One region of the Lactococcus sp. S64 genome, then DNA from elsewhere that is predicted to be linked to it. Evidence: predicted binding sites of a transcription regulator. Region 1 holds the regulator's gene; each other region holds the start of a gene.

Region 1 (3,287 bases):
GAAGGATTTGCTGCTGGAGAATTAAAACATGGAACGATTTCATTGATTGAAAAAGGAACTCCAGTACTTGCTTTAATTTCTAATAATGAAGAAGTAGCAGCTCATACTCGTGGAAATGTAATGGAAACAGTGGCTCGTGGAGCCTCAGCTATCACAATTGTTGAAGAAGGAGTGGCTCGTGAAGATGATACAATTGTTGTCAACCAAGTTCATCCTTATTTGTCAGCAATTTCAATGGTTATTCCAACACAGTTAATTGCTTATTATGCGTCAATGCAACGTGGACTTGATGTTGATAAACCACGTAATTTAGCTAAAGCAGTAACAGTTGAATAAAAGTTACTGACAGAAATTTCTGTCAGTAAAATGATAACTAAAAATAAAAAGTTCTGAGATTCATCAGAACTTTTTTGGTTAATTAATCTTTTGTCAGTGACAAAGGCCAGATTTTTCCGTATATAATAGTATGTATGAACTAAGAGAAAATCCGTATCCGATGCAACCTAGGGAACGCTTAGAATTTTTAGGAGAAGAGTGCTTGTCTGATGTTGAGCTGTTAGCGATATTATTGCGAACAGGGACAAAAAAATACTCATCATTAAATTTGGCCTTGGAAATTCTTCAACATTTTGAAACTTTGGATAATTTGCGCAAAGCTTCAATTAATGAACTCAGAGAAATTTCAGGCATTGGACTGGCAAAATCCATTGAAATTCGAGCAATGATTGAATTTGGAAAAAGAATACAAACCACTAATAGAAAACGTTACGGTCAAGTTTTGAGTTCCAGAGAGTATGGCCTGAGTCTTGCTTTTGAAATGCAAAATTTTGAGCAAGAGCATCTTGTGGCGACTTATTTAGATGGTCAAAATCGAATTATTGAAAAAAAGACAATTTTTATAGGGGCGGTTAATCAGGCAACTGCAAGCCCTAGAGAGATTCTTTATCATGCAATAAAAAATCTCTCAGTAGGACTGTTAGTTGCACATAATCATCCCTCAGGAAATTTACGACCCAGTCAGGCTGATAAAATATTTACTGACAAAATAAAAAAATCTTGTGAGGATGTGGGGATCAATTTTATTGACCATATTATTGTAGGGGCTGGTAATTATTTTAGTTTTCGGGAAGAAGAGATCAGAAAATGAAGATTATATAACAAACAATCACTTCTCAACTATAAAGAAAAGAAAAAGAACAGTCAATAAAAACTGTTCTTTTATTTTGTACTAATTTAGTTTTCTTGAGCTCCCATGAAAAATAGTAGTGTTTGCAGCTCCTTAGTTAAGTCAATTGATTGAACAACCACATCTGAAGGGACTTTCAAACGAATTGGGGCAAAGTTTAGGAAACCTTTGATACCAGCTTTGACTAGAGTGTCAACAACTTCTTGGGCATTTTCTTTGCGAACAGAGAGAATTGCTGTTTTGATATCCGATTTTTTAACATTTTTTTCTAAATCAGAAATATTATAAATTGGAATTCCATCATCTGTTTGTGTTCCAACTAAGGGATTGCCAGAAATATCATAGGCTTGCGTGATTCTCATTTTGTTTCTATCTTGGAATTGATAATGAAGTAATGCACGACCGAGATTTCCGACACCAATTAGAGCGATATGCGTTTCTTGGTCTTGGCCAAGAAGTTCTCCAAAGAAATCACGGAGCACTTTCGTTTCATAGCCGTATCCACGTCGGCCTAATTCGCCAAATAAAGAGAAATCTCGGCGAATTGTGGCAGCATCTACTCCAATTTTTTCTGAAATAAGTTGTGAGTTTGTGCGTGTCACATTTTCTTCGACAAGACTTTTGAACAGTCGATAGTACTGTGGCAGTCGTTTAGCAGTTGCTTTAGGCAAGCTTTTGCTTGGTTTATGATCAGTCATTGTTATACCTCAAAAATTTAATTCGATTTTATTAAAACTAATTAATATTTAGTTTCTTTGTGATAATTTTATCAAAAATTTGTGAAATTATCAAACAAAAGGAATGGAATATTCACAAAAAATGAGAAATTGATTACAATTCTAAAAAAATATTTATTTTCCCCTTTTAATTAAGGCGCTTTCATGTTAGAATAGAAATATGAAAAAATAGATAGGGAGAAAATATGATTAAAATTTATCTTAGTGGTTCATGTTCATCTTGTAGAAAAGCTAAAAAATGGTTACGTAAACATCACATTGAATTTGAAGAAATTAATTTATCAAAAGATGTTATGGAAAAAGATGATTTAATCAAAATTTTATCCTTGACTGAAAACGGATTTGAGGATATAATTGCGACCCGAGGGAAAACATACGCATCTTTAAATTATAATTTCGATGAATTAGGACTAGAAAAAGCTTTTGAATTAATTCAGGAAAATCCACGTCTTCTAAAACGACCATTAATTTTTGACGAGGACTGTCTATTGATTGGTTTTAACGAGGATGGAATCAGAGCGTTTATTCCACCAGAAGTTAGGAGAATTGAATTGCGCGAAAGATTAATTTTAGTCTAATATTAATTTTATTTTTAGCTTATCAGATTTGGTAAGCTTTTTAATTTTAAGAATTTGGAAGAACTACAAAAAACTTGCCTTAAATGCTATAATAGAAGGACTGCTTTTCTATCATATGAAAAGGGAAAACGAAGTATTAAAAATATGCTTTGAGATTTAACGAAGAGGATAAATATCATGATTTTACTGCAAGGGAATGGAATTGCACGCACTTTTGGTGGCGATGTTTTATTTGAAAATATCAATTTTAGTTTACAAGACCATTCAAGAATTGCCCTAGTTGGCCGAAATGGAGCTGGTAAGTCAACCTTGCTTAAAATTATTGCTGGAGTTGAAGAAGCGAGTCGCGGAACTGTATCCAAGACCAAAGATTTGACAATGAATTATTTAGCGCAAGATACTGGGCTGAATTCCTCAAGGACAATATTTGCCGAAATGCTCTCTGTTTTTGATTCGCTTCGCCAAATGGAAAAACAATTGCGCCAGATGGAATTGCGAATGGGAGAACTTGCTGGGGATGAATTGACAGCTTTGATGAAACGTTACGATGCTTTATCAGAAGAATTTCGGATGAAAAATGGATTTACTTATGAATCTGAAATTAAGTCTGTCTTAAATGGTTTTCGCTTTGATGAAACAATGTGGGAAAGAGAAATTTCAAGTTTATCGGGGGGACAAAAAACACGTTTGGCTCTTGCTAAGATGTTGCTTGAAAGACCACAACTTTTGATTTTGGATGAACCAACTAACCACTTAGATATTGAAACTTTAGCTTGGCTTGAAAAT
Region 2 (3,287 bases), on a different contig from region 1:
TGACCACCCCACACAAGCAACAACAATGGTTGTTCAACAAGGGACATGGGTTATTGTTGGCCTCTTTGTTGCTTTAATCGTTATGCATATGGACTCAAGGTTTTTATGGAACTTAACACCGTTTTTTTACGTGCTAGGTCTTATATTAATGATTCTACCAATCTTTTTCTATGATAAAGCAACCTATGCTTCAACAGGTGCAAAAAACTGGCTTGCTTTTGGTGGACGTAATCTTTTTCAACCATCAGAGTTTATGAAACTTTCTTATATTTTATTTTCGGCAAGAATTGTAGTTACCTTCCAAAATAATTTAAAGAAAAGAGTGCTCAAAGATGATTTCCGATTAATCGGACTTTTGATACTGGAAACAATGCCAGTAGCTATAATTTCGGTATTTCAAAAAGATTTTGGTACCTTTTTAGTATTTATAGCTATTTTAGCAGGAGTTATTTTAGTTTCGGGTATTTCTTGGAAAATACTTGCGCCAGCTTTTCTTTTCGTAGCAGCAGTAGCTGGAGGAATTGTTGCTCTAGTTGCTTCACCAGAAGGACAAAAATTTCTTGAAAGTACCAGTTTTGCACAGTATCAGGTCAATCGTTTTATCGCATGGTTACATCCTTTTGAATATTCTCAGACTTTCAGTCTTCAACAAGCACGCTCATTGATTTCAGTTGGTGTTGGTGGTCTTTGGGGTAAAGGAATTGGTGTAGCTAATGTCAATGTTCCCGTTCGAGAATCAGATATGATTTTCACTGTCATTGCTGAAGATTTCGGATTTGTTGGATCAGCCTTTTTGATTTTCCTTTACTTTATGCTGATTTATCGAATGATTCGAGTAACTTTCAAATCAAATAATCAGTTTTATACCTATATTTCAACGGGTATTATTATGATGATTCTCTTCCATGTCTTTGAAAATATTGGAGCAGCTATTGGTGTTGTTCCTTTAACAGGTATTCCCTTACCCTTCATTTCTCAAGGGGGATCGGCCTTAATGGCAAATATCATCGGCTTAGGGCTCGTTTTATCAATGAAATATAATCAATTACCAGAATTTGTCAAGGAACAAAGACAAATCCCAGTTAAGGGTGATAGTCGAAAAAATCGTCGAAGAAATAGACGTTAACAATTAATAATAATACAAAAAGTAAAAGTTACTGACAGAAAATTCAGTAGCTTTTTTATTACAATAAATCATTTAAAAGTCTATATATATCAAGGAAGAAAACGCTTTAAATTTTTGTAAATTATTAGAAATAATGATAGAATAAACTCGTGAGAGAAATCTCAAATACTAAATTTAATTGATTGCCTGAAACGACAACCATCCTATATAGAGGAGGCGTTTTTATGCGCGCAGCACGTTTTTACGACCGCGGGGATATCCGCGTTGATGAAATTAATGAACCAATAGTAAAAGCTGGCCAAGTTGGCATTGATGTGGCTTGGTGTGGAATTTGTGGAACAGATCTTCATGAATTTTTAGATGGCCCAATTTTTTGTCCGTCAGCAGAACATCCTAATCCAATTACTGGAGAAGTACCACCAGTCACTCTTGGACATGAAATGTCTGGGGTTGTAAATTTTATAGGTGAAGGAGTAAGCGGACTTAAAGTAGGTGACCATGTCGTTGTCGAACCTTATATCGTTCCCGAAGGGACTGATACAAGTGAAACTGGACATTATAACCTCTCAGAAGGTTCAAACTTTATTGGTTTGGGCGGAAATGGTGGAGGTTTGGCTGAAAAAATTTCTGTTGATGAACGTTGGGTTCACAAAATTCCTGATAACTTACCATTGGATGAAGCTGCTCTAATTGAGCCACTATCAGTCGGCTATCACGCTGTTGAACGAGCAAATTTAAGTGAAAAGAGTACGGTATTAGTTGTTGGTGCTGGACCAATTGGACTTTTAACTGCTGCCGTTGCAAAAGCGCAAGGACATACTGTTATCATCAGTGAACCTAGTGGACTTCGCCGCAAAAAAGCACAAGAAGCACAAGTTGCTGATTATTTCTTCAATCCAATTGAAGATGACATTCAAGCTAAAGTTCATGAAATTAATGAAAAAGGAGTGGACGCAGCCTTTGAATGTACCTCTGTCCAACCGGGCTTTGACGCTTGTCTAGATGCGATTCGTATGGGTGGAACAGTTGTCATTGTTGCAATTTGGGGCAAGCCTGCTAGTGTTGATATGGCAAAATTAGTAATCAAAGAAGCTAACCTTTTAGGAACGATTGCTTATAATAACACTCATCCAAAAACAATTGACCTAGTATCAACAGGTAAAATAAAATTGGACCAATTCATCACAGCTAAAATCGGTTTGGATGATTTGATTGATAAAGGATTTGATACGCTGATTCATCATAATGAAACAGCTGTTAAAATTTTAGTTTCACCCACTGGTAAAGGTCTATAAAATAAATAAATAAATAAAGGAGAAATAAGATGTCTAAAATTGCAGCAGTTACTGGAGCAGGTCAAGGAATCGGTTTTGCAATCGCAAAACGTCTCTATAATGATGGTTTTAAAGTAGCTATTATTGATTACAACGAAGAAACAGCTCAAAAAGCAGCAAAAGAGCTTGGAGAAAACTCATTTGCGGTTAAAGCTGATGTTTCCGACCGTGAACAAGTTATTTCAGCTTTGAATGCTGTTGTCGACAAATTTGGTGATTTAAATGTTGTAGTTAATAATGCTGGAATTGCCCCAACAACACCAATTGAAACAATTACACCTGAACAATTTCATCAGGTCTATAATATTAATGTTGGTGGAGTTTTGTGGGGGACACAAACAGCAACAGCACTTTTTAGAAAATTAGGTCATGGAGGTAAAATTATCAACGCAACCTCACAAGCTGGAGTTGTTGGAAATCCAAATCTAATGCTCTATTCTTCTTCAAAATTTGCTGTTCGTGGGATGACTCAAATTGCTGCTCGTGATTTAGCAGAAGAAGGAATCACAGTTAATGCTTATGCACCAGGGATTGTAAAAACACCAATGATGTTTGATATTGCGCATCAAGTTGGTAAAAATGCTGGTAAAGATGATGAATGGGGAATGCAAACTTTCGCAAAAGATATTGCCATGAAACGTTTATCTGAGCCTGAAGATGTGGCAAATGTTGTTTCATTCTTAGCTGGCCCTGATTCAAACTATATTACTGGTCAAACAATTATTGTTGATGGAGGAATGCAATTCCATTAATCTAAAAATGAACTGTCAAGTTTTTATCTTGACAGTTCATTTTATTTTGTGCTATAATTGTCTTAAATAAATGAA
Region 3 (3,287 bases), on a different contig from region 1:
TACGACTTTGTCGAGACGAAATGCGAGATGGTTGCATAGCAACTCTATCATTATACATTGTTTGACCTATTTTTGCAAGTATCTATTCATGCTTCTATTGTTCAATAAATCTATTTTTCTAGCCACTCCTATTGTCTGACAAATTTAATTGTTAATTTAGGCTCTATAATCACTAAAAGAGTAAGTTTTTAAATTTTTTTCTAAGAAAAAATTAATATTTTTACTGAAACCGCTTTTTTTGTGATAAAATAATTATAGTAAATAAATTAGTTTGTGAGGAGAGAAATATGAAAGAAAAAATCCTTTTAGGCGGCTATACAAAACGTGTATCTAAAGGCGTATATAGTGTTCTTTTGGACACTAAAGCTGCTGAATTATCATCATTAAATGAAGTCGCTGCGATTCAAAACCCTACTTATATCACTCTCGATGAAAAGGGACACCTCTATACTTGTGCAGCAGATAGTAATGGTGGAGGAATCGCCGCCTTTGATTTTGATGGCGAAACTGCTACTCATCTCGGAAATGTCACAACCACGGGAGCTCCACTCTGCTATGTTGCCGTGGACGAAGCGCGACAATTAGTTTACGGAGCGAACTATCATCTTGGAGAAGTTCGTGTTTATAAGATTCAAGCTAATGGCTCACTCCGATTAACGGATACAGTAAAACATACCGGTTCTGGACCACGTCCTGAACAAGCTAGCTCACACGTTCATTATTCTGATTTGACTCCTGACGGACGACTTGTCACCTGTGATTTGGGAACAGATGAAGTCACTGTTTATGATGTCATTGGTGAAGGTAAACTCAATATTGCTACAATTTATCGGGCAGAAAAAGGAATGGGTGCTCGTCATATTACTTTCCATCCAAATGGTAAAATCGCTTATTTGGTTGGAGAGTTAAATTCAACAATTGAAGTTTTAAGTTACAATGAAGAAAAAGGACGCTTTGCTCGTCTTCAAACAATTAGCACCCTACCTGAAGATTATCATGGAGCAAATGGTGTTGCTGCCATCCGTATTTCATCTGACGGTAAATTCCTCTATACTTCTAATCGTGGACATGATTCTTTGACAACTTACAAAGTAAGTCCTCTTGGTACAAAACTTGAAACTATTGGCTGGACAAATACTGAAGGTCATATCCCTCGCGATTTTAATTTCAACAAAACTGAAGATTATATCATTGTCGCTCATCAAGAATCTGATAATTTATCTCTTTTCTTGCGAGATAAAAAAACCGGTACTTTAACTTTGGAACAAAAAGATTTTTACGCTCCTGAAATCACTTGTGTTTTACCACTATAAAAATTTATTTTTTCACAAAGTTTGACTGATAAACTAAAAAAGATTGCTAATTTCTCTCAAAGAATTAGCAATCTTTTTTTCTTCAGTAAAGCTTGTTATAAACCGTTTTCTAAACTTTTGATGAGTGTTTTTGTAAAAACTATCACAATATTGCTTGACATCTATAAAAAACTTTGTTAAACTATTCACGTAAAAGAAAGTGAACGAAATCACAAAGGAGAACCTACAAATATGGCAACTAAAAAAGCCGCTCCAGCTGCAAAGAAAGTTTTAAGCGCTGAAGAAAAAGCCGCAAAATTCCAAGAAGCTGTTGCTTATACTGACAAATTAGTCAAAAAAGCACAAGCTGCTGTTCTTAAATTTGAAGGATATACACAAACTCAAGTCGATACTATTGTCGCTGCAATGGCTCTTGCAGCAAGCAAACATTCTCTAGAACTCGCTCATGAAGCCGTTAACGAAACTGGTCGTGGTGTTGTCGAAGACAAAGATACCAAAAACCACTTTGCTTCTGAATCTGTTTATAACGCAATTAAAAATGACAAAACCGTTGGTGTCATTTCTGAAAACAAGGTTGCTGGATCTGTTGAAATCGCAAGCCCTCTCGGTGTACTTGCTGGTATCGTTCCAACGACTAATCCAACATCAACAGCAATCTTTAAATCTTTATTGACTGCAAAAACACGTAATGCTATTGTTTTCGCTTTCCACCCTCAAGCTCAAAAATGTTCAAGCCATGCAGCAAAAATTGTTTACGATGCTGCAATTGAAGCTGGTGCACCGGAAGACTTTATTCAATGGATTGAAGTACCAAGCCTTGACATGACTACCGCCTTGATTCAAAACCGTGGACTTGCAACAATCCTTGCAACTGGTGGCCCAGGAATGGTAAACGCCGCACTCAAATCTGGTAACCCTTCACTCGGTGTTGGAGCTGGTAATGGTGCTGTTTATGTTGATGCAACTGCAAATATTGAACGTGCCGTTGAAGACCTTTTGCTTTCAAAACGTTTTGATAATGGGATGATTTGTGCCACTGAAAATTCAGCTGTTATTGATGCTTCAGTTTATGATGAATTTATTGCTAAAATGCAAGAACAAGGCGCTTATATGGTTCCTAAAAAAGACTACAAAGCTATTGAAAGTTTCGTTTTTGTTGAACGTGCTGGTGAAGGCTTTGGAGTAACTGGTCCTGTTGCCGGTCGTTCTGGTCAATGGATTGCTGAACAAGCTGGTGTCAAAGTTCCTAAAGATAAAGATGTCCTTCTTTTTGAACTTGATAAGAAAAATATTGGTGAAGCACTTTCTTCTGAAAAACTTTCTCCTTTGCTTTCAATCTACAAAGCTGAAACACGTGAAGAAGGAATTGAGATTGTACGTAGCTTACTTGCTTATCAAGGTGCTGGACATAATGCTGCAATTCAAATCGGTGCAATGGATGATCCATTCGTTAAAGAATATGGCGAAAAAGTTGAAGCTTCTCGTATCCTCGTTAACCAACCAGATTCTATTGGTGGGGTCGGAGATATCTATACTGATGCAATGCGTCCATCACTTACACTTGGAACTGGTTCATGGGGGAAAAATTCACTTTCACACAATTTGAGTACATACGATCTATTGAATGTTAAAACAGTGGCTAAACGTCGTAATCGCCCACAATGGGTTCGTTTGCCAAAAGAAATTTACTACGAAAAAAATGCAATTTCTTACTTACAAGAATTGCCACACGTCCACAAAGCTTTCATTGTTGCTGACCCTGGTATGGTTAAATTTGGTTTCGTTGATAAAGTTTTGGAACAACTTGCTATCCGCCCAACTCAAGTTGAAACAAGCATTTATGGCTCTGTTCAACCTGACCCAACTTTGAGCGAAGCTATTGCAATCGCGCGTCAAATGAAACAATTTGAACCTGACACTGTCATCTGTCTTGGTGGTGGTTCTGCTCTTGATGCTGGTAAGATTGGTCGTTTG

The links. The regulator Rex, encoded in region 1, represses fermentation and respiration genes when NADH is low (regulators of the CRP and FNR family bind a similar motif). The targets are predictions, from matches to a motif close to TTGTGAANTANTTCACAA.
Region 2: the regulator Rex is predicted to act here: its motif matches at 1,274-1,291, upstream of IAE51_RS10255 (2,3-butanediol dehydrogenase).
Region 3: the regulator Rex is predicted to act here: its motif matches at 1,444-1,461, upstream of adhE (bifunctional acetaldehyde-CoA/alcohol dehydrogenase).

Annotation. Positions count from the first base shown of each region.
Region 1 is NZ_JACVUQ010000001.1:110,800-114,086, forward strand. Features, by position in the region: gene glmS (glutamine--fructose-6-phosphate transaminase (isomerizing)) at 1-336, shown strand, start outside; gene radC (DNA repair protein RadC) at 467-1,147, shown strand; gene IAE51_RS00530 (redox-sensing transcriptional repressor Rex) at 1,234-1,884, opposite strand; gene IAE51_RS00535 (Spx/MgsR family RNA polymerase-binding regulatory protein) at 2,109-2,501, shown strand; gene IAE51_RS00540 (ABC-F family ATP-binding cassette domain-containing protein) at 2,679-3,287, shown strand, end outside.
Region 2 is NZ_JACVUQ010000010.1:44,706-47,992, forward strand. Features, by position in the region: gene IAE51_RS10250 (FtsW/RodA/SpoVE family cell cycle protein) at 1-1,126, shown strand, start outside; gene IAE51_RS10255 (2,3-butanediol dehydrogenase) at 1,351-2,421, shown strand; gene IAE51_RS10260 ((S)-acetoin forming diacetyl reductase) at 2,451-3,212, shown strand.
Region 3 is NZ_JACVUQ010000014.1:4,792-8,078, forward strand. Features, by position in the region: gene IAE51_RS11170 (lactonase family protein) at 288-1,313, shown strand; gene adhE (bifunctional acetaldehyde-CoA/alcohol dehydrogenase) at 1,545-3,287, shown strand, end outside.